Regions from separate parts of the Clostridium thermosuccinogenes genome, predicted to be linked through region 3. Evidence: riboswitches for the same ligand, from Rfam matches in the RefSeq annotation. Region 3 holds a riboswitch; each other region holds the start of a gene.
The links. Region 3 has a riboswitch for cyclic di-AMP ahead of CDO33_RS09410 (C40 family peptidase). Riboswitches for the same ligand answer to the same signal wherever they lie in the genome.
Positions count from the first base shown of each region.

Region 1: another riboswitch for cyclic di-AMP. It lies ahead of CDO33_RS20165 (LysM peptidoglycan-binding domain-containing protein); the one in region 3 lies ahead of CDO33_RS09410 (C40 family peptidase).
Region 2: another riboswitch for cyclic di-AMP. It lies ahead of CDO33_RS04675 (peptidoglycan DD-metalloendopeptidase family protein); the one in region 3 lies ahead of CDO33_RS09410 (C40 family peptidase).
Region 4: another riboswitch for cyclic di-AMP. It lies ahead of CDO33_RS03515 (peptidoglycan-binding domain-containing protein); the one in region 3 lies ahead of CDO33_RS09410 (C40 family peptidase).

Region 1 is NZ_CP021850.1:4,618,760-4,627,098, forward strand. Features, by position in the region: gene CDO33_RS20140 (ABC transporter ATP-binding protein) at 1-57, shown strand, start outside; gene CDO33_RS20145 (DNA polymerase IV) at 759-2,009, opposite strand; gene CDO33_RS20150 (glycoside hydrolase family 18 protein) at 2,174-3,454, opposite strand; gene CDO33_RS20155 (sporulation peptidase YabG) at 3,857-4,675, opposite strand; cyclic di-AMP (ydaO/yuaA leader) riboswitch at 4,857-5,075, shown strand; gene CDO33_RS20165 (LysM peptidoglycan-binding domain-containing protein) at 5,079-5,885, shown strand; gene CDO33_RS20170 (AraC family transcriptional regulator) at 6,004-6,888, opposite strand; gene CDO33_RS20175 (uroporphyrinogen decarboxylase family protein) at 7,592-8,339, shown strand, end outside.
Region 2 is NZ_CP021850.1:1,053,127-1,061,465, forward strand. Features, by position in the region: gene CDO33_RS04655 (Gfo/Idh/MocA family protein) at 178-1,239, shown strand; gene CDO33_RS04660 (DUF4127 family protein) at 1,751-3,307, shown strand; gene CDO33_RS21430 (hypothetical protein) at 3,344-3,469, shown strand; gene CDO33_RS04665 (HDIG domain-containing metalloprotein) at 3,432-4,016, shown strand; gene CDO33_RS04670 (ribose-phosphate pyrophosphokinase) at 4,426-5,595, shown strand; cyclic di-AMP (ydaO/yuaA leader) riboswitch at 5,815-6,064, shown strand; gene CDO33_RS04675 (peptidoglycan DD-metalloendopeptidase family protein) at 6,271-7,695, shown strand; gene CDO33_RS04680 (winged helix-turn-helix domain-containing protein) at 8,004-8,339, shown strand, end outside.
Region 3 is NZ_CP021850.1:2,132,417-2,140,755, reverse strand. Features, by position in the region: gene CDO33_RS09425 (alpha-mannosidase) at 1-1,134, shown strand, start outside; gene argS (arginine--tRNA ligase) at 1,412-3,112, shown strand; gene CDO33_RS09415 (DUF72 domain-containing protein) at 3,570-4,337, shown strand; cyclic di-AMP (ydaO/yuaA leader) riboswitch at 4,536-4,841, shown strand; gene CDO33_RS09410 (C40 family peptidase) at 4,840-5,751, shown strand; gene CDO33_RS09405 (DNA internalization-related competence protein ComEC/Rec2) at 5,809-8,172, shown strand; gene holA (DNA polymerase III subunit delta) at 8,169-8,339, shown strand, end outside.
Region 4 is NZ_CP021850.1:771,476-779,814, forward strand. Features, by position in the region: gene proS (proline--tRNA ligase) at 526-1,962, shown strand; gene CDO33_RS03500 (proline--tRNA ligase) at 2,008-3,729, shown strand; gene CDO33_RS03505 (CAP domain-containing protein) at 4,090-4,938, shown strand; gene CDO33_RS03510 (RluA family pseudouridine synthase) at 5,061-6,017, opposite strand; cyclic di-AMP (ydaO/yuaA leader) riboswitch at 6,356-6,489, shown strand; gene CDO33_RS03515 (peptidoglycan-binding domain-containing protein) at 6,492-7,790, shown strand; gene CDO33_RS03520 (RidA family protein) at 8,171-8,339, shown strand, end outside.

The sequences.
Region 1 (8,339 bases), 2.2 Mb from region 3:
GCAGAAGTTGTCCCATCAGCAAGGCTTCATGAAGTGATTAAGATTTTACAGGTTTAGATTTTATTTGCTAAAACGAAAAAAGAATGTTATTTTTATAATTGATTGTGCTTTGCAAGCGTGAGGGATTGTACTGACGAAAATGCCGGCACAATCATTTAATTTTTCAGAATTTTTAAGCACAAACGACCCTTATAAATAATTTCCTGTCCTTTATAGAAAAGCAAAAGGTGTCCCACCTGTGGATTAATTCTTATTATACGCTGGAAGAAGTTTTAATTCCAATATATCGGAATTGAAACGGTAAGGGGCCTATTTTAGTAACAATCAGAAAATCCGTTTTAATCGTAACATGCCAAAGCATAATTAATATTACACAGGACTAAAATTGAGCAAAAATTTAAAGTTATCCACAGCTATCCGCAAAAAATAAGGTATTCACAGTCTTTGTGGATATAAAAACTGTGGATAATGTGTATAAGTCTGTGAATAACCATGTAGGGCTTGTCTTAGATGTGTATAAAATGTAGAAATTAATGCACACTTATCACCATTATGTATACCGGCATCAAAGCAGGAGAAAAGCAGGTTTGTGATATTTTATATAAGAAATATTAATATTATTTACATAAGAATAGACTGTGGATAAAAAGATAACATCCTTATCCACAGTCAAAACTAACTAATATTACTTATTCACAGACTTATGCACACTATCCACAGGATGTGTATCAACAAAATCTACGTTTTATGTTTATATTTTATATGCTAAACGGGTCCTTCTTTTCCGCGCTGCTACTGCTTATTAAGTTATTGCCGATGACTTTTGCCCTTTTTACGATGTCCTTACCGTATTTTGCCCGGATGCTGTCTATAGCTTTTTCCAGGTTTTCTTCCCGAACACGGCTCCCGGAGGTGCTGCTATCCGCTTCCTCCATTATATCGAACAGTGATATCTGTCTTTCCATATCGTCGCTGTCATTAAAGTTATCCAGGCCGATACCCAGCAGCCGTACGGGACGGTGTTTGTCCCAGTTTTCCTCAAGAAGGCTTATGCCCGTCCTGTATATATCCCTTGTGAGATAAGTCGGATTGATGGACTTCTGTCGGGTGATGGAATGAAAATCCTTATATTTTATAGTTATGGAAACTGTCCTGCCTTTATATCCATATGCCCTTGCTTCCGCGCCTACTTCCTCGGAAAGCCTGAGCAAGACAGTTTTGGCCTCATCTATGTCTGTTATATCCCTGGGCAGGGTTGTTGAGCGGCTTATGGACTTGCTGTCATGATGGGGATGCTCGGTCACCGGTGACAAATCTATCCCATTGGCCAGCTTTTGCAGTTCTTCACCCCATTTGCCCAAATTTTTCGTCAGGAGCTTTCTGTCACAGCAGGCCAGATCGCCTATTGTGTAAATAGCCAGGTTTGAAAGTTTTTTCTCTGTTTGACGGCCTATGCCATACATTTCCCTTACAGGCAATGGCCAGATCTTCTCTTTAACATCCTTCTGCCATACTTCGGTTATTCCCAAAGGCTTTTTCATTTCCGATGCCATTTTTGCGAGAAACTTATTTTCTGAAATTCCTATGGAGCACCATAGGTCGAGCTCGTTCATGATATCCTTCATAATCTTCTGAGCGATCTCAACAGGTGTTCCAAAAAGGACTTCACAGCCGGTGATATCCAGCCATGCTTCATCTATGCTGTTTTGCTCAATGACCGGAGAGTATCTCCTGAGAATATTCATCACTTCCCGGGATTTTTGCTCATAAAATTCATGGTCGGGAGGGATGAGAATAAGATCTGGACAGAGTTTTTTTGCTTCATGCACCAGCATGGTAGTTTTAATTTTATATTTCCGCGCTTCGTAATTGGCTGTGAGGATTATGCCGGTGCGGTTTTTAGGGTCACCTGCAACTGCTGCCGGCTTGCCCTTTAGAGCAGGATTCCTGGACATTTCACAGCTTATAAAAAAGGCATTCATATCCACCAGCAATATAGCCCTTCCCATTCAATTCTCCTCCGTATGGCGCATATCAACCTTATGTTCAAGGATTCAGATTTCATAAGCATTAAAGCTTAATTCAAAATAGCACACTTATTTAATAATATAATAATTGCAGACATAATTTCACTGCTGCAATTATTATATCATATGGCGGAAGGGCTATACATTTAAAATAACTTGACTATATTGTAAACCGAGCTTAGGACGAGCCAGTTTTGCGGGAAGAAGCTGCCAATGGTCCAGTAGCTTATACCTCCTACTCTGAATTCATTTGCCAGTGTAAGCTTTGCCAGAATGCTCCTTGCATCTTCAAACCATACCTCATGTCTTCTGCCGTTCTCATCATAATAGTTGAAGAAAGGTGCCTGGGATATGGTGTCATACTGTATTACGGCGCCCACATTTGCTGCGAGGTCAACAGCACCTGTATTGGATATGGTCCTGGCTGCGGTTCCGGGAGTAAAAGGCAGTGTCCAGTTGTATCCGTAATTCGGTATGCCCATGAAGATTTTATTCCGGGGGATCGCGGTTACAGCATAGTTTAGAACTCTCCTTATTTCATTTATTGGGGCAACAGCCATAGGAGGACTATATGTGTAACCCCATTCATAAGTCATTATTATGACATGGTTTACAAGAGCTCCATGTACTGGGTAATCATGGGCTTCATAAAGTATGCCCTGCTGGGTAGCCGCGATTTTAGGAGCTAAAGCAGTTGCTATGACATAACCAAGAGGTCTTAAAGCTGAGGTTATTCTTCTCAGGAAGTTATTGTAGCTTTCCCTGTCATAGGGATAGATATATTCAAAATCTATAGCCAGTCCGTAGTAATCCTTCTCACCTAAAATTCTTGTGACGTTGTTTATAAGGGCGTCCTGGGCTTCATTATTCGTTAAAATCGAGTGGGCGATATCGCTGCTGAAGCCGCCACCTTCTTCTATGTTTGTTATTACCATCATTGGAGCAACATTAGCCGCATAGGCTGCCTGTATCAGGGCATCATCATCGATGGTTCTTAAAGAGCCGTCGGCATTTACTTCGTAGCTGAATATGCTCAAATATGTCAGATAGGGAAGGGTCCTCCTGAGTACATCCATATTGATGTTGGGAAAAGCATATCCGTTAACCTCGATGTTTCCGAAATTGATGGTTCTGGGCGGTATTATTATTACCTGGCCCACAGATATGGAAGCAGGATCCGTTATCCCGGGATTTGCTGCCAGAAGAGCATTTACGCTTGTGCCATACAGCCGGGCTATCGTGTATAAGGATTGCCCCGGAGCAACCGTATGCCTGCGCTCTCCTTCCAAAATTACAAGTGTTTGTCCCACAACAAGCCGGTTTGGAAATCTTAACTCATTGTCAGCGATAATTTTGGACGCCGGCACGCCATACTGCCTTGAAATGGTGTATATACTTTCACCGGGTCTTACTACATGAATAATCAAGGAAATCACCTCGTTTCCCAAATGTGTGGATTCATAATATGCAATATTTCAAGCTTAAGTATGAATAACTGCCATAAGCCGGTTAACAATTCCTTTGGTCGTCGTTGGGAGTCTTTCTATAGAAGATTTGAACGGGCGTCCAGCAGATTACCGGCTTCTAATTCAATATATGCTGGTTTACTTAAAATGGTTACCTGAGAAAGGAGAGATGCAAACAGGTCGGAGGAGGATGGACAAATTCATCAACAAAAATATAACAAATTACCCACAAGGTAAAATTAACTAAAATGAATTATTCACAGACTTATACACATTATCCACAGGGATATAAATCCACAAAACAGCTGTTTTGTGGATTTATATCCCTGATTTTCCTTTAAGTTTCCGTAAGTTTTACATTCATCACAGCTTTAGATGGCCTCTTGTTTTTTTGCCCCATATGCCATCGGCACCGGATACAGTTATTCTTGATATCTGTTCGGGAGTGACGAAGGTTCTTGAACTGGTGAGGGCTACTTTTTCTGCTACAATTGCCGGATCTAAAGCGTTGATCAATATCCTTCCCGGTGAACTGGCAAAATTGGCTCCTGCGTTCATAATACCTTCATAATAGGACTGGCATGCACCTGCGAATATGCATAGTTTATCATCATTGGGCTCATATTTTCTGGCTTCTTTAACGGATTGTATATAATATTTTGAGTTCCTGTAACTGTTTATGGAATTAAGATCCACAGATCCTTTTTTTATACCGTCGTGGCCGGTAACGACAAGAATATCGGGACGGTATCTCTCCAGGGCGCCTCTTATAAGTTCCGGCTGTCTGCTCTCTTCCGCGTGGATGCTTGTTGCATGAAGACCTGCCTTTTTGTAATTCTGCATGCACATATCTATAAATTCCCTGCTGGAATCTATATGCAGAATTTTACCGGCTCTTGCCCGGAAGGGGCTGTATCTTAAGAGGGGATTGGATCGCCTATACTGTGGTACATGCCGCGTTGCCATTATTACATTTCTTTTCATGCTTTCAATGGCGCTTCTATAGGTTTGCTTTATGAGATCATTTTCATCATCAGTGTCTGCCTGGATTCTATGGAGAAGGCCCCGCAAAATATATACGGGTTTCCCATTGGAACCAATTTCTATTCTGTCAATTACAAAAGATATATCTGCGTTATAAGATTTCCTTGCAACAATGTCTCCTATTTTTAAGCTATTCACATTTATCACCCCCTGTTAGTTGACATATTACATACTATGCAGGGGAGGCCAATAAGGATATTGGTGTGATAAAAGAACTCAAAAAAAGTTTTACTGTTCCGGGTTATTCCGTCAAAGCATTGATATTCCTGCGTTACCAATAATTTTGTATGGAAATGATGCATAAATCCTGTTAGAATGGCATGGAAAACAGCCGAATCTCCACAATGGAGTACGGAGGATATTTTACCTGGGGTGAATCCGTTCCTGATATGGGATGCAAGCGGCAGTATATAATAGATTTCTGCTTTATTAGGCATGCATCATTGCTTAGCATTTATGCCGCTTCCAAGGTCAGGGATGGTAGGGTACCTCATCCCGAACCCGTCAACTAACTCCGGAGGCGAAAGGGGGAAAAAATGTAATGTTTAAGAAAGGCAGATTAAAAACTTTATTTTCTGCGGCATTTGTGTGCTTCGGACTGTTGGTGATAGCACCGGGTGTGGCTAATGCTGCATCCTACAAAGTAGTGAAGGGTGATTCGCTTTATACCATAAGCAAGCTCTTCAATACTTCGGTCTCTGCAATCCAGAGCAGTAATAATATAAAAGGAACAGTGATATATCCGGGACAGGTGTTAAATGTGCCTGCTGCGACGTATACCGTAAAAAGCGGGGATAGCTTATATCTAATAGCAAAAAAACACGGGATATCTCTTGATTCCTTAAGGAAAGCCAATAATAAGTGGGATGATATGATTTATCCGGGACAAACCCTTATTATACCCGGAACATCATCAACTTCTGCAGGGACTTCCTCAGGAACTTCAACATCCGGAGGAAATGGCGCAAAAGCTGTGGTTTCCTACAGTGAAAGCGACGTAGACCTTCTGGCAAGGCTTATAAGAGCGGAGGCAGAAAGCCAGCCGTATGAAGCTCAGGTTGCTGTTGGTGCTGTTGTTATAAACAGGGTGCAGAGTGATGAATGGCCGAATACTATAAAAAGCGTAATATATCAGAAGATTGGGAACTACTATCAGTTCAGCCCGGTAGAGAACGGGTGGATTAACAGGCCGGCAACGGATGAATCCAAGAAAGCAGCTTATGCGGCTTTGTATGGAAGTGATCCAAGCAACGGCGCCATATTCTATTTCGATGACAGCACAACGAATAAGTGGATATGGTCGAGACCTATAGCAGCAAGAATAGGCAGGATGGTATACACATACTAGACTTGCAAACAGGTAGAGTATGAAACAGGGAGAGCCGTAAAGACGCTTAAATCGCGGAGCCGGCCTCCCTTGTTACATATTATCGTTATATTTACGGTATAAGGCTGCCCATTCATTATCACAATCGGATTTGCCTGTACTGTACGGGAGTCAGCCCTTCATATTTTTTAAATACTCTGGAAAAGTGATGTAAGTCATAAAATCCTACATCGTTTGCTATATCATGAATTTTTCTGTTGGTCTCAAGAAGCAGTTTCTTTGAAACGGATATCCTGTGAAGATTAATAAATTCTGTAACGGAATGCCCGGTCTGTTTTTTAAAAAGCCCGCTTAAATAAGTTGGCTGCAAATGGACATGGTTTGACAGGTCTGTTAAAGTGATGCGGTTCATGTAATTGCTCTTTATGTAATCCACCGCCAGCAAAACCTCGTTGGACCTGATATTTTCGGGAAGCTGGCTGCATTTCTGCCTGTAAAGGTTGATAAGAAGGTCGGTAAAGATGGATTTGATGACGGAATTGAATCCTGCCAGCTGCCTCTCCGTTTCATTGATAATCCTGCGAAACAGCATATGCACATGGCTTGAATTGCTTATGGCAATATGCTCAGGAAACTCCACAACCGCTTTATGATATTTTACGGGCTTTAAAGGTATGGTTTCGTAGTAGGCTTGCTTAAGCATCTGCAAGTCATCTGCAGGTTTGGACACATATAAATCAAAATGCATGCACAGGAATTTGAAAGGGGTAGTGAGGGATTTCCCCGAATGGAACACTTCCGGTTTGAGGAAAATCAAATCATTGGGGGACACTTCATATGTCCTGTCCCCAATCACAAACAGGCCCTCCCCTTCGGTTATAAAAATAAGCTCATAGTCGCTGATTTTTCTTCTGTTGAGCTCCCAGGGGCTGTAATATTTATCTTCGGCGCAATATCTTATGTAGGGGATAAAATGAGTATACTTTGAATAGTTTTCCTCATTAACCACTATGGATAACGGCATGGAATTTCCTCCCCCGAATTTTATTTTACTGCTGCGATCAAATCCATATAATTTAGTAACCAATTCAGTCAATAGTTTGCCTGATGGTTATATGCTTTGAATCCTTTTGCAAAAGCAATAATCCATTTCAATTAGCAGAATTCAAACTAATTTATATAAGCAAGTAGCCATCGTCCAATCAATGCAGTTTAATTTATCGACATGGCTTGATATGCAATTTATATTATATACTACATGCATTGTGCAGATAACTGGCTTTTTGAAAATTATGAAATGATTCGGGAAATTAGACAAGCAATTCATTGAGGACTACTTAAGCCATATGAACATAAGCTTTTCGTACAAAGCTGTAATATTTTAAATACAATATGGGTAATCAAGCTTGAATAGGGAATGATAATTGCAGTGGTCAGTTGTGTTGTAAAATTTTTAATCATCTAATGCGTTTGGAAGGATGCAAAAAAGATTTATCCAAAACCTTAAAGACCATGATAACGAAAGGCTCAGAATATTTTAGTCTTGAACTTTGGAGCAATACCAGTCTATCCTTCATAACCTATGGCAAAACATAAAAACGTACCCCTGGAACATAAATCCGTGCAAATCATTATTAAACAAAAAAGTATACAATCACTATATAGGCAGTTATTTTAAGCTAAAGGCAACAAAAAACGGATGGAATAATATCACTGGAGGTGCATCCATGTATAAGATGACGACGCATGAACGGTTTACCAGAATGTTTCAGCATAAGGAGGCCGACAGGGTTCCGATTGCTGATTCTCCATGGGGCTCTACCATTGAGAGATGGCAAAGGGAAGGAATGCCGGAAGGCATTGATTACAGAGACTATTTCGATATCGACAAGGTGGCATCCATAAATGTGGATAATAGCCCCAGATATGAGACAAAAGTTATTGAGGAGACGGAAAAACATATTATCTATACCACAAGCTGGGGTGTTACCCTGAAGCAATGGAAGCACATGGACTCCACCCCGGAATTCCTCGACTTTACAACAACGGACCCTGAGAAGTGGAAGGAAGCTAAAAGCCGAATGACCCCCACCGAAGACAGGATTCCATGGGATTATCTTAAAAAGAATTACAAAAGGTGGCGCGAAGAAGGCCAATGGATAGAAGCAGGCTTCTGGTTTGGCTTCGATGTGACCCACTCCTGGTCTGTGGGAACAGAGACCTTGCTTATTGCGTTGGTGGAAGATCCAGAATGGTGCGTTGACATGTTCAACACTTATCTGGATATGGATATTGCCCTTTTTGATATGATATGGGATGCCGGCTATACTTTTGACAGCATTAAATGGCCTGACGATATGGGCTATAAGCATAACCAGTTCTTTTCCGTCAAGACCTACCGCGAATTGCTGAAGCCTGTACATAAAAGGGCGGTTGAATGGGCTCATAAAAAGGGAATAAAGGCACATCTTCACT
Region 2 (8,339 bases), 1.1 Mb from region 3:
GAGCGAACGGCACATGTTAATATACGGACAACTCAAAGTTTGGTTGTCACACTCACCTCCCCGTGCTCTGTAGTATACCTGCATACCCACTTATATTTTACTACAGAGGGTGGCTTAAGTAAAAATTTTTCATTCTATTTTGTGCCTTGAGCACAGCGAAAGGAATGTGATGTTAATATGGGAAAAATCAAAGTTGGAATTATAGGCTGCGGTACTATTGCCAACAGTGCACACATCCCGAACTATATGGCAAACAAGGATGTGGAAATCAAATATTTCTGCGATATCATACCGGAGAGGGCTGAGGACGCCGTCAAGAAATATGGATGCGGAAAGGCGGTAACCGACTATCATGAAGTTCTGGCCGACGATGAGGTGGATGCGATATCGGTTTGCACTCCGAACAACATGCACAGCATTATCGCCATAGACGCTCTTAATGCCAACAAGCATGTGCTTTGTGAGAAGCCTGCGGCAAGAACCTATGATGAAGCCTTGAAAATGAAGGAAGCGCAGAATAGAACAGGAAAAATTCTTAATATTGGTGTAGTAAACCGGTTCAATGACGGTGTAAATGTGATCAAGAGAATGATCGACAGCGGTGAGCTGGGAGAAGTGTTCCATGTATATGTGAGCTTTAGGTCCCACCGTTCCATACCCGGCCTGGGAGGTGCTTTTACGACAAAGGCGATAGCCGGTGGAGGAGCCTTGATTGACTGGGGAGTGCATTTCCTGGACATAGTGATGTATTGCTGCGGAGACCCCAAACCGAGAACTGTAACCGGAGAGACCTTCTGCAAGCTGGGAAAGGATATGCCGAACTATGTGTATACCAACATGTGGGCAGGTCCGCCGGACTATAGCGGCACTTATGATGTGGAAGATTCCGTGACTGCCCTCATCCGCAGCGATGGCCCGGTTATTACGGTAAACGGAGCATGGGCTCAGAATATTTTTGAAGATGAAATGTTTATAGATTTTATGGGTACAAAGGGAGGAATCCGGCTGTACTACGGGAGAGAGTTCAAATTCTACACTGCAAAAAACGGTGCATTGATGGAGACTACCCCGGTTTACAGGACAAGGGATCATTTCGCCAATGAAATCGATGCGTTCGTAAGATGCATCAAGACGGGTGAAAAGCTTCCGTCCCATATAGATACCGTCATCATTACGGCAAAGATCATGCAGGCAATTTATGACTCTGCTGAGCAGCACAGGGAGATTGTGCTGGACTAAGCTTATATCTTACCCAACAATATAGATGTATTATGCCGCGATCCTCCTGGTAAAAGGTTTATATATGTGAGCTTATTCGCTTCTGCGGCAAGTCCGCGAAAGAAGGCTTGTGCAAAAAAGGATAACTACTTTCTGTGTGATAAGGGATAGCAGATATCAGGAGGCTTTCGCGGCATAATTGCTTGTATGAGGTATCTTGCCTATGAAGATATTTATTTAATAGAAGAAAGTTAAATTTTTCTTGATGCATACGGGCATACTATATAAAATCGGGTTGAATTCAGCTAATAATGTATTGATTGATATGCGCTTTGAAGCCTTTCGGAACAACCATCGCCATTTCAATCAGCAGAATTCATTCCTAAAGTAAATAGATCTGAAGAATGTTTGTTCTTTCGGCTTAATTTAAAGCTTAATACAATCATATACGGACATGAATTTTAAAGGCTGCCATCAAGCAGGTATATGCAAAATAAACTGTTTTACATAAAGAGAAAGGGGAAAGTAAAGGATGAAAGTGCTATATGTTCCTTTGGATGAGAGGCCATGCAATTATCGATACCCCCAGTTTCTTTCCGAACTGGCGGAAGGGGTTGAGCTTATAGCACCTCCCAGAGAGTATATGGGGAGAATGAAAAAACCCAGCAACATTGATGAAATATGGAGATGGATTTTTGAAAACATCAGAGATTGCAGCTATGCAATACTGTCGGTGGATGCGTTGATTTACGGTAATATCGTTAATTCGAGAATACATTACAAGACCATTGAAGAATGCAGCAAATACTTGGAATATTTCGGAAAGCTCAAACAGATAAACAGAAACGTGGAAATTCATGCCTTCAATTTGGTGGCTAGGGTTGCGGCATATGACAGCGACGCTGAGGACCCTTTCTACTGGAAGGATTACGGGTACAAAATCTGGAGATACTGTTATCTCACCGATAAGATCGGCCGGGGTGAAGGCACTAAAGAGGAGATCGGGGAGCTGGATGCCGTAAAAGAGGAAATTCCGCAGGAGTACCTAAGAGATTTTCTTGACAGGAGGAAAGTAAACCTCTTTGTAAATCAAAAATGTCTGGAACTGGTCAAAGAAGGGTTGATTGATTTTCTTGTTATTCCTAAGGATGACTGCGCTGAGTATGGATTTGCAGCCATGGACCAACATCTGATATCTCGAAGAATCAAGGAGCTCAGGATCATGGACCGGGTAATGGTTTACCCCGGTGCTGATGAGGTTGGAAGCGTGCTGTTTGCCCGGGTATTTAACAAGCACAAGGGATATGTGCCGAGAGTTTACATAAGATACTCATCGACTCTGGGACCTACGATTATTCCAAAATATGAGGACAGGCCTTTAAACGAGAGCATAAAGCACCAGATCATCTCTGCAGGAGGAATTGTGGCAGGTTCCGCCGAAGAGTCGGATCTGCTTCTGGCTGTCCATTCACCCGGTACACGCACCCTGGAGGCAATTGAACAGTATTCGGAGAGCTTCAGGTTTTCCAGCTATTCCAACTACTCCAATGCAGAGGAGCTGATAAAGTACGCCATATATTATTCGGAGAAATACGGCAAGCCTTTTGCAGTGGCGGATGTGGCCTTTTGCAACGGTGCGGATGACCATTTTATGATGATGGCTGTAAAGAACAAGCTTTTTGACAGGTTGTGCGCCTATGCGGGATGGAATACCTCCCAGAATACCATAGGATCAGTTCTTGCCCACGGCGTATTGTGCAGCTACTACAAAGGGTTTGCGGATGATCCGGAAAAATATGATGCATCCATGAGACTGCTGTTAAGAGCGATCATAACCGACTGGCTTATGCAGTCCAAAGGCACTTTCCGGTTGACGAAGCTAAAAGATAATTATCCGGATTTAAATCCATATAGTCTGGGTGAGTATAGCGCGCTGGCTGCCAAAAAAGTAAAAGACCTGCTCATTGAATTGATACAGGAAGAGCTGGGAGGAAAATTCAATGGAAGAAGGATTGAACTTACTGAATTAAGTTTCCCATGGGACCGCTTTTTTGAAATTGATCTTGAACTAAAATTGGAAAAATGCTAGAACCATATAACCGGATTGCGAAAGATATGGCTTGACATGAAAAGGTCGGATGATTACTATTTATCTAAAGAAATTGTTTACTACACTCACAAAATAATGCAATATACGAAGGAAGGTCTTAGGGATGGAAAAGGTAATACCGACGAGAGAACAGGCTTTTGAGCTTCTGAAGGAATTCAACAAAAGCGAAAGCCTTATAAAACATGCCCTGTCCGTTGAGGCGGTTATGAGGCATTTTGCAGAGCTTTTCAATGAAAAAGATGTGGAAAAGTGGGGAATTATCGGCCTGGTGCACGATCTCGATTATGAGATGTACCCGGAGCAGCACTGCAAAAAAGTCAGAGAGATTTTAACCGAAAGGGGCTGGCCCGAAGATTACATAAGAGCTATTGAGAGCCATGGATGGGGAATCTGCTCCGACGTAAAACCGGAGGAGAGGATGGAAAAGGTCCTGTATACCATAGATGAACTGACCGGCCTTATAACGGCAACCGTTCTTCTCCGTCCGACTAAAAGCATTTTGGATCTGGAAACTAAATCGGTTAAGAAGAAATGGAAACAAAAGGGCTTTGCGGCAGGAGTCAACAGGGAAGTCATCGAAAAGGGAGGCGAGCTGCTGGGCATGGAGATGGATGCCATCATTGTTGAGACTATAAAAGGAATGAGAAAGGTAGCCGAGGAGATCGGCCTCAAGGGCGAAGTTCAATAGGATGAAAGTATGTTAAACTATCCTTGTTATGGATGATTTATATAATTTAGGAATGAATTCGGCTAATGATGGATGTATTGATTGTGCAGAAAGGATTCACTACTTAAGGGCATAGCTGCAAGGAACCACCTTTCGGAGCAACAATCATCCATTTCAATTAGCTGAATTCAAACCAATAATTTTCTATAGTGCTTTGTAATAGCACCAGTAGGGTATGGAGCCTTCAAGTTATGCCGATGAGCTGCGGATCATCCTTTTAGCCGGATCTGAACCACTGGCAAAATTACTGCTGTTTTAATTTGCATAATCCTTTACTTAATCAAATTTGAATATTATAATATATGTGCAGATAATATGACAACAGTATTTGCCAATATTTGATAGTGTTCAGGAGGCGAGGATGTCTACTATAGAATATGAAGAAAATCAGGTTCCCAGTATTCCGGTCGGACCTCTGGGTATCATATCAATGAAGAGCAGCGAGGAATTGGGTGACCTTGTCAACAAGCATTTGACTGAGTACAGGAAAAGCATACCGGAATGTCGTTTCGATCATCTGCTTTATCCCGGCTACAAAAGAGATTCTTATCTTATATCGGTTGACTGCCCCAGGTTCAGCTCCGGCGAAGGAAAAGCTGTCATAAAGGAATCCATCAGGGGCTATGATCTGTATATCTTGTGTGATGTAGGAAATTACAGCTGCAAGTACAAGATGTTTGGAATGGAAAATTCCATGAGTCCTGACGACCACTTTCAGGATATAAAGAGAATTATTTCGGCAATAGGTGGAAAGGCAAGGCGTGTAAATGTGATAATGCCTTTGCTGTATCAGGGAAGGCAGCATAAAAGGGTATCGAGGGAATCCCTGGATTGTGCTGTTGCCCTTCAGGAGTTGGAACGCCTTGGAGTGGAGAATATCCTCACTTTTGATGCCCATGATCCTCGGGTGCAAAATGCTATTCCGATAAAGGGATTTGAGAATATTCAGCCGGCATACCAGATTATTAAGGCTTTGCTTAACTCTGAAAAGGACTTGGAGATAAGCAAAAGCAAAATGATGGTGGTCAGCCCCGATGAGGGTGGAATAAACAGGAATATCTATTATGCAAACATACTCGGGCTGGATCTCGGATTGTTTTATAAGCGCAGGGATCTCAGCAGGATAGTAAACGGCAAGAATCCCATAATAGCCCATGAGTTCCTGGGGGATTCGGTGGAAGGCAAGGATGTACTCATCGTTGATGATATTATTTCATCGGGAGATTCAATGCTGGACATAGCGATGGAATTGAAGCAGAGAAAAGCCAATAGAATTTATATGGCGGTGACCTTCGGATTGTTTACGGAAGGCATTGAGAAATTTAATGAGTTCTACAGGAACGGAATAATCACCAAGGTTTTTTCCACTAACCTGACTTATAGAAGTGAAGCGCTCAAAAAGGCGCCTTGGTATGTAGAGGTTGATGTATCAAAGTTTATAGCGCTGCTTATAGATACTCTCAATCACGATCATTCTTTAAGCGCATTGCTGGATCCGTCTACAAAGATCAGGGCATTGCTGGAAGAACATAAAAAATAAATGATGTAAAAGCAAACCGCAGAATATTGCCCAGGCAATAATTCTGCGGTTTATATATTAATAGGCGCTATTTATTCATGTTCCGTCTGATGGTGAAAGGCGCTTTCTTTGTTTTATAAAGAATTATCCGATATCGATGTCCTATTACATATTTGACACATTTATGCAATGTAGTTATAATTATTAGGGAATAGCAAATAATATAGGTAAACTGAATATTGAACCTATATGCTGAATTTCTGCAGCGATGTTTCTGCAGAATACGGGGGAACCAATTTTTGGGGTGAATCCATACCAGGTGTCGGCAGGTGATTGTCAGGTCTGAATTAATGTTACGCCTGAATCCTTGATTTGGGCTAATATTACAAACTTCATATCTCTGATTTAAGTCTCTGACTGCCGGTATGGTAGGGCAAAACTTTCTGTCCGAATCCGTCAGCTAACCTCGGAAGCTTTGAAAGGGAGTGATGGTTTGACTGTGCCTTTTGAAGCGGTTTTCACATAGGGTTAGGTGATAAACCGTTTTTATTTTTCAAATTTTTTATCTGGAGCAGCTTAGAACACTATTATTTGCCGTCCGGATTAAAACCCTGAAAAATAAAGGAACTACTTCTTAGGGGGACAAAATAATCCTTTTGGATGAGGAAATATCCCTTTAGATGATAAGGAGATTTTATGAGTAAGGACGAACTTATAGGATGGATTAAAAAAAGTGGAATATGGATTGATAAAAGCAGAGCATGGCTTAGTAAAAGCAAGCCGTGGATCATAAAAAACAGAAAATGGATTTTAGCCGGTGTAGCGTTTGTCACCGCTGTTTCGGTGACAGGCTTTAGCGTTTTCACAAAGCGTTATTATGCAGTTGAAGTAAACAGCAAGGTTATAGCTATGGTAAACGACAAAAGCCAGATTGATGAAATTATCCAGGAGATAGAAAAGAAGACGGAGACTGCTACCGGCCTAAATATTATCATTCCCACCAAGGTTGATTATAAGGAAGTATTTGCCTTTGGCAACAAGTTGACTCCTGAAAGCGCTATCGAGGAAACGCTGGAGAGCAATTTGGAGCTGCTGGCGGAGGCCTATTCCATCAATGTTGACGGCCGTGATATCGCTTATCTCAAGGATAAGAGCACAGCAGAATCCATTTTGACCCGGATTAAGGACGAATATATGAAAAACAACGGTAGGAGCGATCCGGAAAGCGTAGATTTTATCGAAGACATAAATATTATCAAAAAGACTGTAAACATAGGCAGCGTTCAGGATGAAAAAACCGTTTTTGAACTGCTGTCTGAAAGCACCGAGGAGTCAAAGGTATATGTGGTAAAAAAAGGCGATACGGTATCTGAAATTGCCGAAGCACATAAAATTAAACAGTCTGAAATTGAGAAAATGAATCCTGGATTGGATGTGGATAAAATTCAAATCGGCCAGGAGATCATTCTCAGCGTACCAAAGTATGTAATAAACATAAAGAGCATTGAAACGAAAAATTATGAGGAAAGCATTCCTTACCAGGTTGAATATGTAGAGACTGCCGACCTTTACAAAGGCCAGACAAAGGTGAAGGTTGAAGGCAAGGAAGGTAAAAAATCCGTTGCGGCAGAGGTTATAAAAATAAACGGCATAGTTTCGGAAGAGAAAGTTGTGGAAGAGAAGGTTATAGAAGAGCCTCAAAACAAAGTGGTGCTCAGCGGCACAAAAGAAAGGCCGAGTACTCTTGCATACGGAGTTTTTACTAAACCAAGCGGAGGAAGTCTTACTTCACGTTTTGGACAGAGATGGGGGAAACTGCATACGGGAATTGACATCGGCTGTTCCTCAGGCACCTCCGTCAAAGCTGCAGACGGCGGCAAAGTAACCTTTGCCGGATGGCAGGGCAATTACGGCAAGCTCGTCATCATAGACCATGAAAACGGATACACAACCTATTACGGGCATTTGAGCTCGATAAAGGTTAAAGCCGGCCAGAGGGTGGCAAGGGGAGAAGTCATCGCATTATCCGGAGCGACGGGAAATGTGACCGGGCCTCACCTGCATTTTGAAGTAAGGAAAAATGGCGTTCCTCAAAACCCGCTTAAATATGTGAACTATTGATGACTGAAAAAACTTGATCCATTGGTGTAAGGCTGTATTATAGCACCTGTCCCAATTATAGCTGGATGGGTGCTTTTTGTGTAGTCAGTTTTCTTTTCACAACCGATTTCATGTGCTTCTTTAACAGTGCAGGGCGCACTAGAAATGAAATCAAGCCAAAGCATACAAAAGTTTACACAACTATTTCTAATTATGGTATACTGTTAATATGTTGCATTGACAAAATGTGGTTGTGCACCTTGTCCGAAAAGCGATATATGGAGCGGAGAGCATTATTATATTAAAACACGAGAAATTAAGAGGGCAAAATGATAAAAAATGTTGCATTAACCAATAAGCAGGCACGAAGGTTCATGCTTTTGAAGCAAGGCTTAATAGGTGATTACAAATTCTCAGGCAAACAGGGAGTGCTTGATTTTGTCCGTCAAGCAGGCTGTATTCAGTTTGACCCGATCGATGTATGCGGCAAGAATCCGGAACTGGTTTTGCAATCGAGGGTTGAAGGCTTCACAAAGCAAATGCTGTATTCACTTTTGTATGAGGATAGAAAGCTGCTGGACTATTTCGACAAAAACCTTTCGATTATTGAAACCACAGACTGGCCTTATTTCCGGCGGTATCGCGAAGCTTATAAAACCGGCGGC
Region 3 (8,339 bases):
TTCCTGGCAGAGAATATTCCTGCTAAGGGATACAAGGCATTTAAGATCTCCAAAGCATCGGGAAATGCCAACGCAGCAAGTCCTGTAGTTGCAGACAAGAATGGCTTCAGCAACAAGTATTTCGATGTGAAGCTGGATGAACAGCTCAACATCACTTCCATCTATGACAAGGTGAACAACAGGGAAGTGTTGAAGGAAGGACAGAGGGCAAACGTACTCCAGGCCTTTGAAGATAAGCCACACAATTTCGATGCTTGGGATATAAACATTTACTACCAGGAGAAAATGTGGGAAGTAAATGATGTTCAGAGCGTGGAACTCGTTGAAAACGGCCCTGTAAGGACTACCCTGAAAGTAACAAGGAAGTTCCTGGATTCAACAATCACACAATATATGCATGTATACAGCGATATTCCAAGAATAGATTTTGCCAATGTTATCGACTGGAAGGAAAAGCAGGTGCTTCTGAAAGCTGCTTTCCCGGTAGATGTTCATTCCGATAAGGCAACCTATGAAATACAGTACGGAAATGTTGAAAGACCTACACATTGGAATACCAGCTGGGATTATGCAAGGTTTGAGGTATGCGCTCACAAATGGGCAGACCTGTCGGAAGACGGCTATGGCGTGAGCTTGCTTAACGACTGCAAATACGGACATGACATAAAAGACGGTGTCATGAGGCTCACTCTGCTTAAATCAGCAACCAGTCCTAACGTGGATGCTGACAGGGAAATGCATGAATTCACTTATTCCATTTATCCTCATGCCGGAGACTGGAAGGATGCCGGTACAGTAAAGATGGCTTATGAGCTCAACTGCCCTGTATATGCGAAGGTTGAAGATGCCCATAAGGGTAGTCTGCCGGTGGAATTCTCACTCCTTAGCGTTGACAAGGAAAATGTTGTAGTAGAGGTTGTGAAGAAGGCAGAAAAAGGAGACGAAATGATTGTAAGGCTTTACGAGTGCTATAACAGAAGGTCGGATGTAACTCTGAAATTCTTCAAGAATGTTTCCAAGGTATGGGAATGCGACCTCCTGGAGAACAACATAAGCGAAGTTGCAACTGACGGCAACAGCTTCAAGTTCAGCATCAAGCCTTATGAGATCAAGACATTCAAGATATCAATATAACTCCATGAGCCGGTTTATGTAATGTAAATCGGCATAAAGATCCCCATAATTTTACAGCTCTCTTGGCATAAGTCAGTTTAAAAGACTGTTTATGCTAAGGGAGCTTATTTTTGTGCAATTTTTCCTTCATACTCCTGTTCTTTTTTTTATTTATATGGTATTATATTGTGAAAAGATTAAAAACATAAATATGTAAATAAACTGAGCTGGTTTAATGGACAACTGCTTTGTTTAATTAAAATTAATTCTACATAGAATTGACAGAGGTGTTACTATAATGCTTAACTTTAAAAAAGCTGTTGCTGACGTGCTGGACAACATAATAGAACCCTTGGATTCCCAGCAAATATTTGACATACTGGAACTGCCTCCGAACCCCGAAATGGGTGATCTGGCCCTACCGTGTTTTAAACTCAGCAAAATCATGAGGAGATCTCCCGTACAGATCGCTCAGGAACTGGCAGAAAAGCTTCAGGTTTCCGAATACATAGATAAGGTTGAAGCCGTATCCGGCTATCTCAATATATTCTTTATTAAAAGCGCCTTTATCAAGGAAGTGCTGGAAAGCGCGATAAAAGAAAAGGATAAGTATGGCTCGCAGGATGTCGGCAAGGGCAAAACCGTTGTTATAGATTATTCGGCGCCCAATATTGCAAAGCCTTTTCATGTAGGCCATCTCCGTTCGACGGTGATAGGTAACTCCCTGTATAAGATATTTGAGTTCATGGGATACAATTGTGTGGGTGTAAACCATCTCGGAGACTGGGGTACACAGTTCGGCAAGCTTATCGTTGCATATAAGAAATGGGGCAGCAGGGAAAAGGTAGAGAAAGATCAGATAAAGGAGCTTATGGCCTTATATGTCAGATTCCACGATGAGGCGGAAAAAAATCCGGAACTGGATGATGAAGCGAGAGCCTGGTTTACAAAAATGGAGCGGGGAGACCAGGAAGCCTTGGAATTGTGGAAGTGGTTTAAGGATATAAGCCTCAAAGAGTTTGACAGAGTTTACAAGGTACTGGGTGTATCCTTTGATTCCTATGCAGGAGAGAGCTTCTACAATGATAAGATGGATGCCACCGTAGAGGAGCTTAAGCAGAAGAATCTTCTAAAAGAAAGCGAAGGAGCGCAGATTGTAGACCTTGAGGAATATGGAATGCCTCCGTGCATAATTCTTAAAAAGGACGGAAGCACCTTATATGCGACAAGGGATATAACCGCAGCCATATACAGAAAGAACACTTATGATTTTGACAAGTGCATTTATGTGACAGGCGCCAGTCAAAGTCTGCATTTCCAGCAGTGGTTTAAAGTTATCGAGCTTATGGGATACCCGTGGGCTAAAAACCTGATTCATGTGCCTTTCGGTATAGTGAGCCTGGGTGGTGAGAAACTGGCAACCCGAAAAGGAAAAGTAGTGCTGCTGGAAGACATACTGAATGAAGCCATCAAAAAAACACGGGAAATAATCGAGGAAAAAAGCCCGAATATGGAAAACAAAGATGAAACTGCCCGGGAAATAGGCGTTGGCGCAGTAATATTCAGTGACTTGAGCAACAACCGCATAAAGGACGTTTCTTTTACTTGGGACGAAGCGCTTAATTTTGACGGAGAGACCGGACCATATGTGCAGTATACCCATGCCAGAACCTGCAGCGTGCTTAACAAAGCGGGCATGGAGCCTTCTTCCGAGTTTAATGCGGAACTGCTCAGTACAAAGGAAGAATATCAGTTGGTAAAAACCCTGTATCAGTTCCCGGAAAAGGTAATTCAGGCAATGAACGACCTGGAACCTTCGGTGATAACCCGGTATCTCGTGGATGTAGCCCAGGATTTCAACCGTTTTTATCATGAGCATTCCATTCTGGTGGAGGATCAGGAACTCAGAAAAGCACGCCTTGCATTGGTGGCAGCAACAAGGATAACACTGTCCAATGGTTTGAAGCTGATTGGATTGAGCGCTCCGGAAAGAGTATGACCAATAAAGCCAAACAGCCGGTATCCGAAAAAACGGATATCGGCTGTCTAGTTTCTGATGCATATGTTTTTACAGGCTTCTGCTGCAAATATTACTAAAACAACTGATGCATGTACTTTTGCAACTTCTTCTGAAATATTGCTGAATACCTCTGATGCATATTACTCTTCGAACTTCTGCTGCAAATCTTCTTAAAAACTGCTGCTGTATGCATTTCTGCTAATCCTTGCTGCATGTACTGTTTCGAACTTGTACTGCAAATATTCCTGCAAATCTGCTGCATTATTTTGTGGGTAAGAACTTTGTATATTGCTGTACGATATATATCTACCCAGGTTAAGAGATTATAAACAAAAAAATTAATAGGAAATTAATACTAAAAACTGAGGTTTACAACTGTTGACAAGCAGTATAAACTATGATATTTAAGTCATATGATTATGAGGAGGTAAAGGACATGATATATATCGGCACATCGGGCTACTCATACAAAGACTGGATAGGACCCTTTTACCCTGAAGGAATAAAGGATTCATACATGCTGGAGTATTATTCGCAGCATTTTAATTTCACTGAGGTGAATTCGACTTATTATCACATGCCCAGGCTTCAATTGTTTGAAAGCCTTAATAAAAAAACCCCCGATGGCTTCAAATTTGCGGTAAAGCTCTTCGGAGGATTCACCCATGAACGGAGTGCCGGAGCTTTGGAAGCACAGCAGTTTAATTATGCCCTTTTACCTCTTATTGAGAGCGGAAAACTCACTTGCCTGCTGGCCCAGTTTCCGTATTCCTTCCACTATAACGAGAAAAATATGGAACACCTCAAAAGGCTTAAAGAGTGGTTTGAGAACATCGAAGTGGTAATAGAGTTCAGAAACCGGGAATGGATAAGATCGGAGACAATGCAGTTTCTCAAAAAGGAAGGACTGGGATATGTTTGTGTAGATGAACCGGATATAAAAGGCCTTATAAAGAATGTCACGGCAGTAACCTCCAGGATTTCCTACTTGCGCATGCATGGGAGGAATGCTCAGAAATGGTATGGGAGCGAGGGTTCCGACAGGTATAACTATTTGTATAGCAAGGATGAACTGATGGAGTGGGTTCCAAGGATAAAAGAGATGGAGAAGATGTCCTCCATAACATTGGTTGCTTTCAACAACCACCCTATCGGGAAAGCCATTATAAACGCCCGGGAGCTTACTGATATGCTCCTGATTTGAAATCAACCACGTAAATATACCCTGGCAGCTACCATAATATACCATTTATTGTTTGATATCGATTCTTTCCATTTGGCTTGGAGTTCCTTTTTCGAAAAAGCTTGCACAACGAGTTAATTTAAAATAATTCTTGGAAATATTTCTTATCTAAAGTTTGACAATTTTTTTTCTTAAAGGTATAATGTTTGTGGAAGAAAAATCAAAAAGTGGCTGAATCCCTGTTAATGGGTTACGGAGGAACCAGATTTTTGGGGTGAATCCAGACTATAGGTTATACACCAAGTGGGAAACAACGGATGAACAGCGATGCCATAGGAGGAACGGCTAATATAATATATGGCATATCGCTGAAAATTATGCTTAATCATATTTGATTCATTTTCCTGATATGATCGCATTTTCCGTGTATAATGTTTCTCGCTTATGGGAAATTTCCGGTCTGGTAGGGGTGTGTCCTATACCCGAGCCCGACAGCTAACTTCGGAAGCCAATAGGAGGACAGATGATGATGACCGGTTTGAAGAAATTGCTTGTCAGTGTATCTGTGTTTGTACTGACTCTTTGTTTGTGGACAGTTAGTACTTACGCAGAGGAGGCCAGCGGAAACACAGGAACTATCACGGGAAGTGTGGTCAATCTTAGGGAGGAGCCGAGTACTTCTGCGAAAGTATTGGACAAGCTTCCAAAAGGAACCGAAGTGAATGTGCTTTCCAGTTCGGACGTTTGGTATAAGGTATCATATGACGGCAAGACGGGATGGGTGCATGGCGACTATTTGCATGTCGTGGAAAAAACGATAGGAATAGGCACCGTCACCGTAGATGTACTGAATGTAAGAAGCAAGCCGGATGTAACATCGGATGTGCTATCCCAGATTCACAAAGGAACTAAGGTTGCGGTATTAACCCAGTCCGGAGACTGGTATAAAATTAAAACTACCGATGGTACCGCAGCATGGGTTGCCAGTGAGTATTTGACATTGGACACTTCCGCCGCATCCAGAGGCGGAGATGCTGAAAGAGATGTCAAAATATTGGATGTGAGCACTTCCACTGGACAAAAAATAGTGGAGTATGCCAAAAAATTTATGGGTGTGAAATATGTTTACGGAGGAACAAGCCCCAATGGGTTTGACTGCTCAGGTTTTGTGCAGTATGTGTTTAAGCACTTTGGCATAAAATTGAACCGTACAGCTGCAGATCAAGCAAAACATGGAACTAAAGTGAGCAAATCTGAGCTGGAAATAGGCGATCTGGTATTTTTTGGTTCCAGCAGCTACATAAATCATGTAGGCATCTACATAGGAAATGGGAAATTCATACATGCTGAATCTGAACGCAGTGGTGTAACCATTACGAACCTTTCCGAAAGCTATTATGCCAGAAGTTATGTGACAGCAAGAAGGATACTGTAATCATATTGGACTTAGGCGCTTCTTTTTTGGAAGCGCTTTTTGTTATAGAGGTGGTATGTGAAAAGGCCATTGTCTTTGCTTTCAGTTGCACTTATTGCTGGAATTGTAGTGGCTTATTTAAGCAATTCTTTCCTAATCGCCGCAGCATCAATAGCAGTTCTGTCCTTCATCTTCATACTGGCCAGTTCCCGGCATGCCACAGCAGCAAACGTTATGATTGGTGCCTTGATTTTTTACTCGCTCGGCGCTTTTGAATACCTGTACATCAATAATTCCAATGAAGAAAAATTCAAGGAATTTTCCGGCTGTCAGGTTACCATTTCCGGATACATAATTACCGAGCCTGATATAAGGGATTCAAGGGTCAGCTATATAATAAAAACTGTAAGCATTAAAACCGATCATAAGGAAAAGAAAGTATCCGGCAAGGTGCTCCTCAATACATTGAACAGCCCGGAAAACAAGCTGCTGGATTATGGGAGGCAAATAGAAGTAAGCGGCCGCCTCAATATGCCAAAAGGAAAGAGGAACCCCGGAGGTTTTGACTATAGAAAATACCTGGCTCAGTCGGGCGTTTCGGCAACTATCTATGCCACCGGCAATAATATTAAAGAAGGTAGTGGAAAGCACATTTCCAGGTTTGCCATGGTGGGAATGGCACTTAGAAACCGCATTATCGGCACAATTGAAAAGAGCCTGCCTCCGCAGCAGGCCGGGCTGCTTAACGGTATGCTGATTGGATACAGGGGAGGCCTGGACAAAACGGTGCAGGGAGCTTTCAGCGATGCAGGGCTGACCCATATCATGGCAGTTTCCGGAGCTAATGTAGCCTTTATCGTCATGCCTTTGCTGTTTGTTTTTAAAAGGCTTGGGATGAGGCAGAGGATGGCAAACAGCATAGTGATAGCTGTGCTGGTGATATTTGTTTATGTGACAGGCTTTTCACCGTCGGTGCTGAGAGCCGTTATAATGGCGGTTACAGTGCTGGTAGGTCAGATATTGAGAAGGGATTCGGATATATTCACCGGCATATCCCTGGCAGCTATACTGCTTCTCCTTTATAATCCTAATACCTTGTTTGACATCGGATTCCAGCTTTCTTTCGGTGCTACCCTTTCCCTCGTACTGTTCAACAAGGGGATAAAGGCTAAAATCGACCGTCTGCATTTGCCCAACTTCATATCCGATGTGCTGTCTGCAACTTTGGCGGCTCAAATTGGCGTACTTCCAATAACCGTATATTACTTTAATAAAATATCACTAATATCGCTGCTGACAAATATACTGGTAGTTCCTATTACCGAGATAATAACAATCCTTGGATTTGCCATGGCTGCGCTGGGGCAGATAAACATCGTATGCTCGAAGCTGCTAGGTTATGTCAATACGGTTTTTCTCTCCTTCATATTATATGTCTGCCAATTATCCACCCAGCTGCCCTTTGCCACTATAAGAGTGGTTACTCCGCCTCTTCCCCTTATAGTGCTGTATTATCTTTTCCTTCTTTATATTTTCAAGTTCAGGGAGTGGTTTAAACTTAATCTTAAGTTTAAGCACTATCTGGCCGCTTTCGGCTGCATTCTTGCCGTCTGCCTGATCTTTATTTCTTTGCCCGGAAAGCTGGAGGTGGTATTTACTGATGTGGGGCAGGGGGATTCGGCTTTTATAAAAACAAGCGGTGGAGCTACGGTACTGATTGACGGAGGCGGGAGCAGCAGCAAACCGGGCAGCAACGAAAGCAATATCGGAGAAACCACAATTATACCGTTTTTATTGGATTACGGGGTGACAAAGCTGGATGCGGTGGTGGCTTCCCATGGGCATGATGACCATATACAGGGTTTGATTCCTGTGTTGAAGGAGTTTAACGTGGACAATCTAATAATACCTGATTGCCCTGACAAAAAAGAGCTGGGTTTGCTGATTTCAATTTCAAAAGCCAGGGGAATAAATGTGGAAGCATGTGATAAGGGAGATGAGATATGGCTTGATAAAAATACCTATTTCAGCACGCTGCACCCGGATAAAAATATCTCAATAACCGAATCGGCTTTAAATAATCTATCTTTAGTGCTAAAATTGAATTATGGCAATACCAGCATACTTTTTACCGGAGATATAGAAAAGGAAGCAGAAGAGCTGCTGGTGGAAAGCAAAGCGGACGTGACGGCCGACGTTTTGAAAGTGGCCCATCACGGTTCCAATACTTCAACAACTGAAGAGTTTCTGGAAGCAGTAAAACCCAAGGCAGCGGTTATAAGCGTTGGAAAGAACAATTTCGGGCATCCTTCGGAGCGTGTTCTGGAAGAGCTTGAAAATAACGGTGTCAAGATATTCAGGACCGACGAAAGAGGAGCCATAATCCTGAAATCTGACGGTAAGAGTATAGATATAAAAGGTTTTATAAAGGTGAAAGAATGAGAGCCAAGGAAGAAAAAAACAGCATTGAAGAACTGAAAGCGGATATAAAAAACAATAAAATAAGAAAAGCATATATATTTTATGGCCCTGAAGAATATCTAAAAAAGTATTATCTGGGCAGCATAGAAAATTTGCTGCTTTCCAAGGAAATGGAACAGCTTAATAAA
Region 4 (8,339 bases), 1.4 Mb from region 3:
TATTATTATAAATGATAAGAATCCGACCCCATTGGGCCCTAATGGCTTGAAATTAAATAGCTATATTGGTTTTTGATTAATATGGTTTCCCACTGACAACAGTGGACTGTCGGTTTGTAAACAACAGCTAATAGCTGAAAGCTAACAACTGAAAATAAATCTATGACGGGACTGCGAAAAGTGTAGCATGAAGAGAAAAGCCGGTTGGTGCGAGGCTTTATGGCAAAGCTTTTCTTCCCACCCCTGAGATGCAGCTGATGAAGCTGCCGGTTCGGCTCCGATAAAGGCCCAAGAGACGGGTTACTCCAATTTGGGTGGTACCGCGGGAAAGTATTTCCGCCCCTTACTTTTAGGGCGGATTTTTTGTTATATAAAAGATTATATTTAAGACTATATATAAAGCTATATGCAAAACCATTCATAAAACCATTTATAAAACTTATTTATAAAACTATTTATAAGGTCTTGCCAAGGCTTGTAAATATTAAATCTAAAATAGAATTGAAATTTAAAGGAGTTGATTATATGGCACAGGAAAAAAAACTGGTAGAAGCTATAACCCCTATGAATGAGGATTTTGCCCAATGGTATACGGATGTAATCAAAAAGGCGGATCTTGTAGAGTATTCCAGCGTAAAGGGCTGTATGATAATCCGCCCCTATGGTTATGCGATATGGGAGAACATACAGAAAAATCTGGATGAGAGATTTAAGGAAACAGGGCATGAAAACGTATATATGCCCATGTTCATCCCGGAAAGCCTGCTGCAGAAAGAGAAGGACCATGTGGAAGGATTTGCTCCGGAAGTGGCATGGGTTACCCATGGAGGACAGGAAAAGCTGACAGAAAGGCTTTGCGTGCGTCCTACATCAGAGACTTTGTTCTGTGAGCATTTTGCCAACATAGTACATTCCTACAGGGATCTTCCCAAGCTTTACAACCAGTGGTGCTCCGTCGTTAGATGGGAGAAGACTACAAGACCGTTCTTGAGAACTGCAGAATTCCTGTGGCAGGAAGGCCATACAGTGCATGCTACGGCGGAGGAAGCCCAGGAAGAGACTATAAGGATGCTGAACGTGTATGCGGATTTTTGCGAACAGGTTCTCGCAATTCCCGTCATCAAAGGCAAAAAAACCGATAAAGAAAAGTTTGCCGGAGCAAAGGAAACCTATACTATAGAAAGCATGATGCATGACGGTAAAGCATTGCAGTCGGGAACATCCCACAATTTCGGAGATGGGTTTGCAAGAGCCTTTGGAATTCAATACACCGATAAAAATAACGAGCTTCAGTATGTGCATGAAACTTCCTGGGGCATGAGCACAAGAATAATAGGCGCTATTATAATGGTTCACGGGGACGACAGCGGGCTTGTGCTGCCTCCGAGAATTGCCCCGGTGCAACTGGTGATCATACCTATCGCACAGCACAAGGAAGGCGTGCTGGAAAAAGCTGAAGAATTGAGAGACAGACTCTCCAAGGTAGTCCGGGTGAAGATGGATGACAGTGATAAAAATCCGGGATGGAAGTTCAGCGAGTATGAAATGAGGGGAGTGCCCATCCGTCTTGAGGTAGGTCCGAAGGATATTGAGAAGAACCAGGTGGTACTGGTAAGAAGGGACAACAGGGAGAAGATATTTGTTCCGATGGATGAGCTGGAAGACAGGGTGCTCCGGTTGCTGGACGAAGTGCACGAAGGAATGCTGGAGAAAGCCAGAAACATGAGGGACTCCAAAACATATACAGCGGTAACACCGGAGGAGTTTGAAAAAATAGCTGCAGAGAAATCCGGCTTTATAAAAGCCATGTGGTGCGGCGACAGAGCATGTGAGGATATGATAAAGGAAAAGACCGGAGTTACCAGCCGGTGCATGCCTTTTGAGCAGGAGAAGATCTCCGACAGCTGCGTATGCTGCGGTAAACCGGCCGACAAAATGGTTATCTGGGGTAAGGCATACTAATTGGACAAATAGTGCTGGAATATAGATCATACCGGGAGGGAGATCATGCGGATTTCAAAGATGTTTATACCGACATTGAGGGAAGTGCCGGCTGAGGCGGAAATTGCAAGCCATAAGCTGATGCTCAGAGCAGGCCTTATCAGGAAGCAGGCCTCAGGCATATATTCTTTCCTGCCCTTAGGCTACAGGATTTTCAGAAAAATCGAGCAGATAATAAGGGAGGAGATGGATAGGAGCGGGGCTCAAGAGCTCATGATGTCAGCACTGCTTCCTGCGGAAGTCTATCAGCCCTCAGGCAGATGGGAGGTTTTCGGCCCTGAGATGTTCAGGTTGAAGGACAGGAATGAAAGGGATTTCTGCCTTGGACCTGCCCATGAGGAGGTATTTACCGAAATCGTCAGGAATGAGATCCGTTCCTACAAATCTCTACCGATGATGCTTTATCAGATACAGACAAAGTACAGGGATGAGATAAGGCCGCGGTTTGGATTCATGCGTTGCCGGGAGTTTGTGATGAAGGATGCTTACAGCTTTGATAGGGACGAGGCAGGCCTCGATATGTCCTATAGTAAGATGTATGAGGCATACTGCAGGATATTTGACCGCTGCGGCCTGGATTATATTGTGGTGGATGCGGACAGTGGTGCTATGGGCGGTTCCGGCTCCCAGGAATTTATGGTCAAATCCGAAATAGGGGAAGCAGAGGTTGTCTTTTGTGAAAGCTGTGGCTATGCTGCCAACAGGGAGAAAGCCCAGTGTGTGCCTGAGATGTGTTGCCCCGGGGAGGAGCAACGCTGCTGCGATGAGCTTCCTTTGGAAAAGGTTGCTACCCCGGATGCAAGGACTATAGAAGAACTTATGAAGTTTTTCAACTGTTCGCCAAAGGAATTTGCCAAGACCCTAATTTTTCAGGCTGATGACAGGGTGGTTGCCGCGATGGTCAGAGGAGACCGGGAGATCAATGAGACAAAACTCCGAAACCACTTGGGATGCAACGAACTTAATATGGCAGATCCCGAAACAGTAAAAAGAGTAACCCATGCTGATGTTGGATTTGCCGGACCGGTGGGCCTGGGAATTGAGCTCATTGTTGATCCGGAAGTGGCAGCCATGAAAAACTTCGTTGTGGGAGCCAATGAGACGGGATACCATCTTAAAAATGTCAATATGGGCAGAGATTTTAAAGCTATGGCTGTGATTGATATCAGGAATATGGAAGAAGGGGACGGATGCCCCAAATGCGGCAGTCCGGTGAAAGTTGCCCATGGCATAGAGGTGGGACATATATTCAAGCTGGGAACAAAGTACAGCAAAGCTTTTAACTGCACATATCTGGATGAGGCCGGTAAGGAGCATCCCATGGTGATGGGAAGCTACGGAATAGGCGTAAACAGGCTCATGGCAGCCATAATAGAGCAGAACAACGATGAAAACGGCATTATCTGGCCTGTGTCAATTGCGCCTTATCATGTAGTAATCATTCCTGTAAATGCTACCATCGAAGAGCAGATGAAAACAGCTGAACGGATTTACTCTGAGCTTCAGTCGGCAGGAGTGGAAGTGATACTGGATGACAGGAATGAGAGAGCAGGGGTTAAATTCAAGGATGCGGATCTTATCGGTATTCCAATCAGGATCACCGTCGGAAAGAAGGCAGAAAAAGGCATTGTGGAGTACAAGCTCAGAAAATCTTCGGAAGTAAAAGAGCTCAAAATAGAGGATGCCATCGCTCAAGCGAGGCAGGAGGTAATGAGTGCGCTGAATTAAATTACAAACTTTATGAGAAATGGATATGTAAGGGAAATATATTAATGAGGGAAATATAATAACGATGAAGCTCCGGAAAAAGAATGTCCGGAGCTTTTTTATGGATTTGAAATATGTTCTTTGAATCTTTTGGAACAGCAATCACCATTTCAATTAGCGAAATTAAAGCAATTTATATAAAAACGGCTCGTTTTTGGCAAATCCTTTCTATTGTATCGGCAACACATCCTTTTTTTCATAAAATAAAAAACTTTTACCTTTAGAAGCATCCATGTAAATATTTCGATATTTTCTGTTAATAATAATAGAAGCATACTTTTTAAAAAATAAATAACAGAAGTGATGTTTTGGAGGGATTTTATGAAAAAAAAGCTAGTATATTTGATCGTACTTGTGCTTGCTTGTACGTCGCTTTTGAATATTGGTGGGCCTGATGTACAAAAGGTGACAGCAGCTCCATCATTTCAAAAAGTTAATTTTACGGATGCGGTAGTTACTGCTAATTCTTTGAACGTAAGGCAGGGCCCGTCTACAAAGTATCCTGTAGTATGTGTGCTTAAAAAAGGGCAGAAAGTAAAGGTATTCGGTAAAATAGACAGCTGGTATGCGGTATATGATGTGAGCAGCGGATGTGTTGGAGCGGTGTCTGCACAATACATAAAGACATCCGGATCAACTACTGCCAAGACACCAACAACCAAAACTCCGACAACCAAGACTCCTACGACTAAGACTCCGACTACGCAGACTCCTGCACCTCAGACGCCTACTACCCAGACTCCACAGACAAGTGATAAGACTCCTTCTACCACTCCTCCGGAAGGAATATCCCAGGATGAGCAGAAGTTGCTGGATCTGGTTAATGAAGCCAGGGCAGATGCCGGGGTAGGTCCTCTTGCTTTTGATATGGAGCTGGTGAAGGTTGCTAGGTTGAAAGCTCAGGATATGGTAAACAACAACTACTTTGCTCATCAATCACCGACATATGGTTCACCTTTTGACATGATGAGAAAGTTTGATATTGAGTTCAAAACAGCCGGTGAAAACATAGCCGGAAATCAGACGGTAGAGGCGGCATTTAAAGCATGGATGAATTCCGAAGGCCACAGGAAGAATATACTGAACGGAAGCTTTAATTATACGGGCATAGGCATAGTGGACAGCCCGACTTACGGAAAGGTGCTTGTACAGCAGTTCATAGGAAAGTAAAGTAAAGAGGAGCCGGTGGTAATCTGAAATACACCTCCAAATATTAGTATATGTCTAACATTTGAGGTGCACTTCAATCCACCGGCTCTTTTTTTATTAACCGCGATGAAGAAAAGCTTTTATCAATGCTGTTCTTTCAGATTGATATTAAATATGGGTTCCACTTCGAACTTCATACCTTTGAGATAGTTTAACATTCCGGCATCCTTGAAGTCAAAAACCAGTTTATATGCCCACAGCATCTGGCGTTTGGCCTTCAGAGGGCGGTTGAAAGCGTTGGTTCCATATTTTCCGTCCCCAACTATCGGATGGCCGATATGGGCAAGGTGAGCCCTTATCTGATGGGTTTTCCCTGTTATGAGTTCCACTTCCAGGCGGCTTATATCCTTATCCATATCATAGGATAGAACCCGGTATTTTGTAATAATTTCCGAAGCTCCTTTAACCGGCTCATCGCTGATAAAAACCCTGCTTTTCCTCTCATCCTTGATAAGAAAGCTCCTGAGCTCGGCTGATTGCTTCTTAACCTTGCCCACTACCAGACATTGATAGAATTTGCGCACTTCCTTGTTTTTGATCTTGTCCAGCATTATCCTTAAGGATTCGGCGTTTTTGGCTATTATGACCAGACCTCCCGTATTTCTGTCCAGCCTGTGGCAGAGGCACGGGGTAAAGGAGTTGGTGTCATTGGGATTATATTCTCCCTTGTGCTCAAGATATTCAAGAATGAAGTCTATAAGGGTGTTGTTTGACTGCTCCCTGTCGGGGTGCACCGGTATCCCCTGATCCTTATTTACTATCATTATATTGCTGTCCTCATATACTACTGAAAAACCCCTGGCAAAAGGTGTGCTGCCGGCTTGGGGCACTCCGTCGAGAATTTCATCCACTATGTATATTTCCAGCCGGTCACCCTGGGAGACGACATAATCATCTTTGACCCGCACTCCGTTGACCTTTATGTCCTTCTTTCTGAAGGCTTTGTACATAGCGCCTGACGGCATATTTCTGAAGGTATCCCGAAGGTATTTATCTATACGTTTGCCTGCATTTTCTTTTGTGACTATTATTTCCCTCATATATACTCCTTTTATTATTAATACTTTGCAGTTCTGCATCTTTAGAGATTATTGGCTGTATATTCGATATTTGAAGCAAAAACTCCTTTAATTGTATATATGTCCGTAGCTTTTGTATTTAGTCTGCCCTCGTGAGGGAGGTGATAATGCATTAAATTATGGAAGGGAGCGATAAAGAGATGGATTATAGGTATCAGTTTGATGGAAGATTTATGCAAACTCACGTTTGTTTTCTTTTCCCTAGTTCAAAACTTCCTCAAGATATCCATGTTTTGCCACTATCTTATGTAAACTAATTATGTTATAATATACAACCGTAATTCAAGAAGCCAATTTACAAATATATACTGCCGAATTCCCTTATTAGGGAAACGGGGGATACAACACAAGGGGGTTAATTCCGGAACAGCCGGAAAGGGTGCTCTTCTACCTAACCCGACAACTAACCTCGTAAGCAAAGAGAGGAGAAAACTAATGCAATACAGAAGATATGTTTTTGGTTCTGTTTTGGCAGCAGCCATTACATCTGTTTTTTATTTTGCCAGTCTCACTACGTCACCTGTTGATAACATAACGGAATCTAATAAGGCTGTGGAGAGCAGCGCAGCGGATGCCGGGACGGAAACCGGGCAGCCTTTGCAGTTGTTTTCTGCGGATGCGGGTGATAGCGCTGCAAACAGCATAACAGGCGATACTGCAAACAGTGCTGCAGACGATACAACAAAAAGTACTGCAGACAGCATTACAAACAACACTGCAGAAAGTGCCACAAAAAGAGCATCAGATATTATTACAGATAGCACAGAGGGTGCCGGCAGTGTTTCTATCATGGCGGAAAACGGGACCCGCTCTGATGCGCATAGCCAGAATCCGAAAAAGGCAGAGGACCAGGCAGGTTCTGCATCCAAATCCATGAAGCAGGCAAATAGCAATTCCTCTATGGTATCCCGAGGAACGGCAAGAGCTTCCGACGTATACCTCATGAAAGGGGATGAAAATTCCAAGGTTATCAAGCTTCAAAAGGATTTGAAAACCCTTGGGTATTTTACCGTAACACCTACCGGCTACTATGGAGACATCACCTATGAAGCGGTAAAAAAGCTGCAAGCTGCGCATAATCTGAAACAGGACGGTATAGTGCATACCAGCACCCTGAAGCTTATTGAAAAGCTGGTAAAGGAAAAAGAGGAAGCGGATAAAGCTGCAGCAAAACAGGCCCAAAGCGATAAGGCTTCAAAACCGGCAGAAGTGGCTAAACCATCCGAAACCGCAAACAGCGGGAAAAAAGCCGAAGATTACATGATGCCATGGTTTGGCGGTGTAGAGAGCTTCTTTGCTCGTGGAGAGACAGCTACGGTATATGATATTAAATCGGGTAAAAGCTTTAAAATAAAAAGGACCTACGGTACCAATCATGCAGATTGTGAGACTCTGACGGCGGAAGATACAAAAATCATGAAGCAGATATACGGCGGCCAGTGGAGCTGGGAAAGAAGGCCGGTAATAGTGACGGTGAATGGGAAAAAGATTGCCGCATCCATGGCCGGAATGCCTCATGCAGGGGTGGACAGTGAACCGGCAAATGCATATGTCAGCAAAAGAAGCGGAGATTATGGAGCTGGTACCAACCTTGATACAGTAAAAGGCAACGGCATGGACGGCCACTTTGATATTCACTTTTTAAACAGCAAGACTCATGGTACGGGTAAAGTGAATGCAGATCACCAGAATGCTGTAAAGGAAGCTGCAAAATGGGCAGCAAGTAATTATTAAACCATATAGGAAAGCAATTGCCGCACAGGCTGCGGTTAAAATATCATAACGGCAAGGGAAAGGGAGATTCATCAATACTAAACCAAAGTATTCATGGGTCTCCCTTTTTTTATGCATAGGATGCTGTTTCCATGTAACATGATTGGGTTCGTTTATTGTTGATCTATCAGATTTCGGGATGATGAGAAAAATCACAGCAGTACTTTCAAAAAAGCTTACAGGCAAGTTGGATTTATATGGACTAAAAATATTATTGAATAAAGAAGTGAATAAAGAACAACCTGTATAGTATTCGACAGCAGGGATTTAGGCTTTGTGAAGCATAACATTATATGGTATACTTACTATAAAATTAGAAAATTGACTATGGAGGTGGAATCATGTCAATTAAGACAGTTAATACCAATAAAGCTCCGGCGGCCATAGGCCCTTATTCTCAGGCAATAATTTCAGGGAACACCGTATTTACATCCGGACAGATACCCATAGACCCCGCTACCGGTGAGGTGGTCAACGGAGGGATAGAAGCCCAGACAAGGAGGGTGCTGG